2 regions of the Bradyrhizobium huanghuaihaiense genome follow, and region 1 is predicted to be linked to the other one. Evidence: predicted binding sites of a transcription regulator. Region 1 holds the regulator's gene; the other holds the start of a gene.
What was found. Region 1 encodes HrcA, which represses chaperone genes, less so after heat shock. Its sites were predicted from a motif close to GTTAGCACTCNCNNNNNGNGAGTGCTAAC; they were not measured.
Positions count from the first base shown of each region.

Region 2: a site for HrcA is predicted at 1,806-1,834, ahead of N2603_RS17065 (co-chaperone GroES). Genes of this name have one in related genera too.

Region 1 covers NZ_CP104172.1:175,895-180,105, forward strand. The annotation lists gene N2603_RS00795 (hypothetical protein) at 1-7, shown strand, start outside; gene pncA (bifunctional nicotinamidase/pyrazinamidase) at 271-993, shown strand; gene grpE (nucleotide exchange factor GrpE) at 1,113-1,730, opposite strand; gene hrcA (heat-inducible transcriptional repressor HrcA) at 1,827-2,915, opposite strand; gene rph (ribonuclease PH) at 3,097-3,810, shown strand; gene rdgB (RdgB/HAM1 family non-canonical purine NTP pyrophosphatase) at 3,822-4,211, shown strand, end outside.
Region 2 covers NZ_CP104172.1:3,605,626-3,609,836, reverse strand. The annotation lists gene N2603_RS17075 (tetratricopeptide repeat protein) at 1-984, shown strand, start outside; gene N2603_RS17070 (usg protein) at 1,191-1,478, opposite strand; gene N2603_RS17065 (co-chaperone GroES) at 1,877-2,191, shown strand; gene groL (chaperonin GroEL) at 2,238-3,878, shown strand; gene N2603_RS17055 (GIY-YIG nuclease family protein) at 4,017-4,211, opposite strand, start outside.

The DNA.
Region 1 (4,211 bases):
GGGGTAGGCACGCTCGTCCAACAACCCCGGTGTCGTCCCGGCGAAGGCCGGGACCCATAACCACCGGGAGTAGTTGCAGGGCGAGCTGGTAACTCCGAGTCTTCGCAAAACTATTGTTGCGGCGTATGGGTCCCGGCCTTCGCCGGGACGACGACGCGTTGGCTGGCAGCCCAACCCCTCACCAATACCGGCTGCATTTTCGGGCTTCTGTTCGTATACGAACGGAACTAGGCTTCCCTCCCGTTGGATCATCCTGGAGGGAGACGAACGATGCTGGATCGGCGACAAATCCTCGCGGCGCTTGGAACGACGGCGCTGGCAACCCTCGCGCCAACCGCGCTGCCTGCAGCGGCATCGATCAAGCCGGACGATGCGTCCGCGCTGCTCGTGATCGACGTGCAGAACTGCTTCCTCCCCGGCGGCAGTCTCGCGGTGAAGGAAGGCGAGCAGGTGGTGCCCGTCATCAACAGAATCGCAAAAGCATTTTCGAACGTGGTGATGACGCAGGACTGGCACACGCCCGGCCACGTGTCGTTTGCGTCAGTCCACTCCGGCAAGAAGCCGTTCGAGACCATCGATCTTCCTTACGGCAAGCAGGTGCTGTGGCCGGACCATTGCGTGCAGGGCACCGATGGTGCGGCGCTATCGAAGGACCTGTCGATCCCGCACGCCGAGCTCATCATCCGCAAGGGCTTTCACAAGGACGTCGACAGCTACTCGGCCTTCCTCGAAGCCGACGGCAAGACCTCGACGGGTCTCGCCGGCTACCTGAAGGGCCGCAAGATCAAGCGCGTCTTCGTCGCTGGCCTTGCGACGGATTTCTGCGTCGCCTGGACCGCGCTGGACGCGCGCAAGGCCGGCTTCGAGGTCTATGTGGTGGAAGACGCCTGCCGCGGCATCGACACCCAGGGCTCGCTGGCAAAGGCCTGGGCCGACATGGCCAAGGCCGGCGTGAAGCGGATTCAGTCGAGCGATATTGCGGTGAGCGCGTAGGTGCCAATCAGTCATTCCGGGGCGATGCGCAGCATCGAACTCCGGTGCGCAATTGCGCACCTGAGAACCTCGAGATTCCGGGTTCGGCTCTGCGAGCCGCCCCGGAATGACGTCAACACTCAGTTCGTCGCGCCGCTCGACTCGTTGTTGTTCGCCGCAGGCGCGGCCTTCGCGCCGCCCTTGGCGACACCGACGAGGGCCGGGCGCAGCACGCGGTCGCCGATGGTGTAGCCGGCCTGCATGATCTGCACCACGGTGCCCGACGGCACCGACGCATCAGGCACCTCGTACATCGCCTGGTGGAAGTTCGGGTCGAACTTCTGGCCCAGCGGATCGAGCTTCTTCACGCCGTGCTTTTCCAGCGCGTTGAGCAGCGAGCGCTCGGTGAGCTCGACGCCCTCGATCAGCGAGATCAGGCCGGGATCGGCGGTGGCACGGGCCTCGGCCGGAACGGCATCGAGCGCGCGCTGGAGATTGTCGGCGATGTCGAGCACGTCGCGGGCAAAACCGGTGATGCCGTAGAGGCGGGCGTCAGCGACCTCCTTGGTGGTGCGCTTGCGCAAATTCTCCATCTCGGCCAGCGTCCGCAGCATGCGGTCACGCGCCTCGGCGGCTTCCTTCTGCAACATTTCGACCGAGCCGGGCTCGGGATCGTCGGGCATGATGTAGGGTTTTGACACCACGGGCTCGCCGGTCGCTGCAGTCGTGTCTTCGGGTTGCCGGTCTTGCTCGGTCATCGGCTCTAATCTCGAACTCGTTTCCAGGGATTGTTGGCCCGGATATCGTGCCTAAGCGCGCGAAAATCAAGCGCCCGTGATCGGCGCAAATGCCGGTCAGCCCCCCAGAAGCCGGCTGACGATGCGGGCGGCATAGTCCACGGTCGGGATCACGCGGGCGTAATTCAGCCGCGTCGGCCCGATCACGCCCAAAACACCGACGATGTGGCCGGCGGCATCCCGATACGGCGAGATGATGGTGGAGGAGCCCGACAGGGAAAACAGCTTGTTCTCCGAACCGATGAAGATGCGCACGCCTTCGGCGGTCTCGGCGCGGCCGAGCAGGTCGATCACGCCGCGCTTGGTCTCGAGATCGTCGAACAACAGGCGCACCCGCTCCAGATCCTCCAGCGCGTGCAGATCTTCCAGCAGATTGGCGTGGCCGCGGACGATGAGCTGGCGGTCCTCGCTCTCGCCGCCCGACCAGCTGGCGATACCGGCCGAGATCACTTTCTGTGTCAGCTGATCGAGCTCGGCGCGGGCTTGTCCGAGCGCGGTTTCGAGCTCGAGCCGCGCCTCGGCCAGGGTTCGGCCGCGAATCCGGGCATTGAGGAAATTGCCGGCTTCGGTGATCGCGGACGATGGAACTCCCGGCGGCAGCGTCAGCACGCGGTTTTCGACCTGGCCGTCCTCGCCGACCAGGATCACCAGCGCTTTTTCCGGTTCCAGGCGGACGAATTCGATGTGCTTGAGCCGGGCATTGGATTTCGGCGTCAAAACCACCGCCGCGGCGCGGGTCAGGCCCGACAGCCGCGTCAGCGCCTGGTCCAGCGCCGCCTCGACCGACTGGGCCTGGCCGACCGTGGCAAGCTGGCTCTGGATCGACTGCCGTTCGGCCTCGGTGAGATCGCCGACCTGCATCAGGGCGTCGACGAAGAAGCGCAGCCCGAGTTCCGTCGGCAACCGGCCCGCCGAGGTGTGCGGGGCATAGATCAGGCCGAGCTGTTCCAGGTCCGCCATGACGTTGCGGACCGAGGCCGGCGACAGCGGCATGGCGATCAGGCGGGAAATGTTGCGCGAGCCGACCGGCTCGCCGGTCGCGAGATAGCTTTCGACAATTTGACGAAAGATGTCGCGGGAACGCTCGTTGAGTTGGGCGAGGCCTGCGCGCGGCGCGATCAGATGGATCGGATCGTGATGGGCCACAGACGGTAACTCCTCTCAGATGCTCATAATTTGTCCATCCGGGACGGTTCTGACAAGCGTGGCGTTTGCGGGGTGGAAAACCGGGGGCGTATAAGCGCCGATCTTCCCCCTTGCCGCATACCCTCACCCCCCCTACAAGCACCGCGAACAGCCCTTTTCCGAGAGTTTTGGAGGATTTCCCATGCGGCCAAGCCGCCGTGCGCCCGACGAATTGCGCCCCGTGACGCTGGAGCGCGGCGTGGTCAAATATGCGGAAGGCTCGTGCCTGGTGAAATTCGGCGACACCCATGTGCTGGTCACCGCTACGCTGGAAGACCGCCTGCCGCCGTGGCTGAAGGGCCAGGGCCGCGGCTGGGTCACCGCCGAATACGGCATGCTGCCGCGCGCGACCTCCGAACGCACCCGCCGCGAGGCCTCGGCCGGCAAGCAGAGCGGCCGCACGGTCGAGATCCAGCGCCTGATCGGGCGCTCGCTTCGCACCATCGTCGACCTCGAAGCGCTCGGCGAGCGCCAGATCACGGTCGATTGCGACGTGCTCCAGGCCGACGGCGGCACGCGCACGGCCTCGATCACCGGCGCCTGGGTCGCGCTCGCCGACTGCATCAGCTGGATGAAGGCGCGCAACATGATCAAGGCCAACGTGATGCGCGACAACGTCGCCGCGATCTCCTGCGGCATCTACAACGGCACGCCGGTGCTCGACCTCGACTATGCCGAGGATTCGGAAGCCCAGACCGACGCCAATTTCGTCATGACCGGCGATGGCCGCATCATCGAGGTGCAGGGCACCGCCGAACGCGAGCCGTTCACGGAAGCCGAGTTCCTGGCGCTGATGGCGCTGGCGCGCAAGGGCGTCGCGCGTCTCGTGGACTTGCAGAAACTGGCTGTCGCGTAGTCAATAGGCCCATGCACCGCCGAATCACCGGAAAGCTCGTCATCGCCACCCACAATCCCGGCAAGCTCGCCGAGATGAAGGAGCTGCTTGCGCCGTACGGGATCGAGGCGGTGTCGGCCGGTGAGCTCGGCCTGGACGAGCCCGAGGAGACCGGCAACGACTTCCGCAGCAATGCCACGATCAAGGCGATCGCGGCCGCGCGCGCGACCAAGCTTCCGTCTTTCGCCGACGATTCCGGTATCGTCGTCGAAGCGCTCGACGGCGCACCCGGAATCTACAGCGCGCGCTGGGCCGGTCCGACCAAGGATTTCAACGCCGCGATGGCGCAGATTGAGCGGCTGCTGCAGGAACGGGGCGCGACCACGCCTGCGAAGCGCAGCGCGCATTTCGTCTCCGCGCTC
Region 2 (4,211 bases), 3.4 Mb from region 1:
TGCTACTCTTGTTCGTCGAAAGTGGATCCGGCCACCGCCGAATTTCAAAAGATCGCCGATCGCTGGCGCGACGCCTCGCAGTGGAGCGACGATCGCCTCGCCGATCAGATCCGCGCCGATGGCGTCGATATCCTGATCGATCTGTCCGGCCACACCAAGGGAAACCGCCTCAGCGTGTTTGCGCGCAAGCCGGCGCCGATCCAGGCCCATGGCTGGGGGCACGGCACCGGCACCGGGCTGCCGACGATCGATTATCTGTTCTCGGACCCGGTCGCGATTCCTGCCGCGGTCCGGCATCTGTTTGCGGAAACCATCGTCGACCTGCCGTGCTTCGTGACACTGGAGCCGCTGCCAATGGAGCTTGCGGGGGCGTCAACACCGGCGATCTCGAACGGCTTCATCACATTCGGTGTGTTCAACCGCATCAGCAAGATTTCGGACCAGGCCGCGCAGGCCTGGTCAAGGATTCTCGAGCGGGTGCCCGGATCACGACTGCTGATCAAGGATGTTGCGCTGGACGATCAACTGGTCCGCGACAATCTGCTGGCACGGCTTGCAGCTTGCGGCGTTCCGGCCGAACGCGTCGAACTGCTCGGCACCACCTTGCGGGTCGATCATCTGGCGGCGTTCAATCGCGTCGATATCGCTCTCGACCCGTTCCCGCAGAATGGCGGCGTCAGCACATTGGAAGCCTTGCAGATGGGCGTGCCCGTGGTGGCGAAGCTAGGGAACAGTCTGCCCAGCCGTGCCGCCGGCTCCATTCTCACCGCGCTCGGCTTGCCGGACTGGGTGACGGATAGCGAAGAGGCCTATGTCGACATCGCGGTGAGCCGTGCGGCTGAGATCGGCGATCTCGACAAGTTGCGCGGCGAACTGCCCGGACAGGTCCGGGCTGCGGCCGCCTGCAACCCGGTCGCCTACGCGCAAGCGGTGGACGAGGCCTATCGCGCGATGTGGAAGCGCTATTGCAGCAGCGGCGCCTGATCGCGTGTTCGTAGGCTTCGCGTAGCCGCGCTCCAACGTAGATATCGTAGGGTGGGCAAAGCGACTTGTCCGCCGTAGCTCGAAGAGCGAAGGCGGAAGCGTGCCGACCATTTTCAGATGTGGTCGCGGAGAGATGGTGGGCACGGCGCTAACGCGCCTTTGCCCACCCTACGAGACCGGCGCTCGCTACGAAACCGGTGCTCTGCTCAATGCAGCCGGAACACGCCGTCGACGGCGCGCAACTCGGCGGGCTTGATCAGCTTGGAATGCGCGACGGTCACCGAGAACAGCGGACCGTCGAGCTTTTCCTGCCAGAAGGCCAGGAAGTCGGTCAGCGCCGGAAATTTCGGAAACATGTCGTAGTTCTGCCAGACATAGGTCTGGAGCAGCGAGGGATGATCCGGCATCCGGTAGAGAATTTGTGCCGTCGTCAGCCCGTAGCCCAGCATCTGTTTCCGGAAGTCTTCGGAAACGCCCCCAACCCGCAATCCCATGCCAACCTCCTTTGCAGGAGCGCATTCAGGGGGTGGCTTTCCGGGTACGCGTACGAGCCACCCGATGGAGATGCGCTCACATGAGAGAAATGTGACGCAAACTGACAACCCATCTCAAGCCCAAAAGTTTAACAAGCTGTTGAAATTCAATGCGTTAGCAGCAGATGCGACTCCGTGCTAATACGGCTCCCACGGGGCCTCGAAGAGGCCTCCCAGGCTGGTTAACGATGGAAAAGAGATTCTGGCAGTCCACGCTTCCGGGTGCCGATTTTTCTGCTAGAAGCCCTTGCCCCCGCAAAATTCCTGTCCTATTTCAGCCTCGCCTGTGCTAGCACTCGCGGGCACAGACTGCTAACGCCAAAAAATTCCCATATCGTGCAACTACTTAGGAGGACTGCATGAAATTCCGTCCGCTTCACGACCGCGTCGTGGTCAAGCGCATCGACGCAGAAGAGAAGACCGCTGGCGGCATCATCATTCCCGACACTGCCAAGGAAAAGCCCTCCCAGGGTGAAGTCGTCGCCGTTGGCCCGGGTGGCCGCGACGAAGCCGGCAAGCTGATCCCGATCGACCTCAAGGTCGGCGACCGCGTGCTGTTCGGCAAGTGGTCCGGCACCGAGGTCAAGATCGACGGCGTCGATCTCTTGATCATGAAGGAAAGCGACATCATGGGCGTCCTCGACGTCCCCGCTTCCAAGAAGAAGGCGGCCTAAGAGCCCCTCTCTCCCTCCAGTCAAACATACCTAAGGAAAATTCCAGATGGCAGCCAAAGAAGTCAAATTCTCGGTTGAAGCGCGCGACAAGATGCTGCGCGGCGTCGACGTTCTCGCCAACGCGGTGAAGGTCACGCTCGGTCCGAAGGGCCGCAACGTCGTGCTCGACAAGTCGTTCGGCGCTCCCCGCATCACCAAGGACGGCGTCACCGTCGCCAAGGAGATCGAGCTCGACGACAAGTTCGAGAACATGGGCGCCCAGATGGTGCGCGAAGTCGCCTCCAAGTCCGCTGACGCGGCCGGCGACGGCACCACCACCGCCACCGTGCTCGCCCAGGCGATCGTGAAGGAAGGCGCCAAGTCGGTCGCCGCCGGCATGAACCCGATGGACCTCAAGCGCGGTATCGACCTCGCGGTCGAAGCCGTCGTTGCGGACCTGCAGAAGAACTCCAAGAAGGTCACCTCGAACGAGGAGATCGCCCAGGTCGGCACCATCTCGGCCAACGGCGACCAGGAGATCGGCAAGTTCCTCTCCGACGCCATGAAGAAGGTCGGCAACGAGGGTGTCATCACCGTCGAGGAAGCCAAGTCGCTCGAGACCGAACTCGACGTCGTCGAGGGCATGCAGTTCGACCGCGGCTACATCTCGCCCTACTTCGTCACCAACGCCGACAAGATGCGCGTTGAGATGGACGACGCCTACATCCTCATCAACGAGAAGAAGCTCTCCTCGCTGAACGAGCTGCTGCCGCTGCTCGAGGCCGTGGTGCAGACCGGCAAGCCGCTGGTCATCGTCGCCGAGGACGTCGAGGGTGAAGCGCTCGCGACCCTGGTCGTGAACCGCCTGCGCGGCGGCCTGAAGGTCGCGGCCGTCAAGGCTCCGGGCTTCGGCGATCGCCGCAAGGCCATGCTGCAGGACATCGCGATCCTGACCGGCGGCCAGGCGATCTCGGAAGATCTCGGCATCAAGCTCGAGAACGTCACGCTCAACATGCTCGGTCGCGCCAAGAAGGTGATGATCGACAAGGAGAACACCACGATCGTCAACGGCGCCGGCAAGAAGGCCGACATCGAGGCGCGCGTGGCCCAGATCAAGGCGCAGATCGAGGAGACCACCTCGGACTACGACCGTGAGAAGCTCCAGGAGCGTCTCGCCAAGCTCGCGGGCGGCGTCGCGGTGATCCGCGTCGGCGGCGCGACCGAGGTCGAGGTGAAGGAGCGCAAGGATCGCGTTGATGACGCGATGCATGCGACCCGCGCGGCTGTCGAGGAGGGCATCGTCCCGGGCGGCGGCGTCGCCCTGCTCCGTGCCTCCGAGCAGCTCAAGGGCCTGCGCACCAAGAACGACGACCAGAAGACCGGCGTCGAGATCGTGCGCAAGGCGCTGTCGGCTCCCGCTCGCCAGATCGCGATCAACGCCGGTGAAGACGGCTCGGTGATCGTCGGCAAGATCCTGGAGAACAAGGCCTACAATTACGGCTTCGACTCCCAGACCGGCGAATATGCCGACCTCGTCAAGAAGGGCATCATCGACCCGACCAAGGTGGTCCGCACCGCGATCCAGAACGCTGCCTCGGTTGCCGCGCTCCTGATCACCACGGAAGCCATGGTCGCCGAGCTGCCCAAGAAGGGCGGCGCCGGTCCGGCGATGCCTCCGGGCGGCGGCATGGGCGGCATGGACTTCTGATCCAGCCCTTTCAGGCAAGATACGAAATGCGAAACCCCGGCAGCGATGCCGGGGTTTTTGTTTGTATTGACTTCTCTCCACCCGTCATTCCGGGGCGCGCCCTCTTGGGCGCGAGCCCGGAATCCATAACCACGAACCTCAGTTGGTTATCCCCGGATAGAGATCATCCCAATTGGGATTCTGCTCCTCGATGAGACGTGTCTTCCAATCCCGCCGCCACTTCTTGAGCTCTTTCTCGCGGGCGATGGCGACTGCTGCATCATCGTAGATTTCGAACAGGACTAGCTTGTTGACGCCGTAACGTGTCGTGAAGCCAGGAACAGCTTTCGTTCT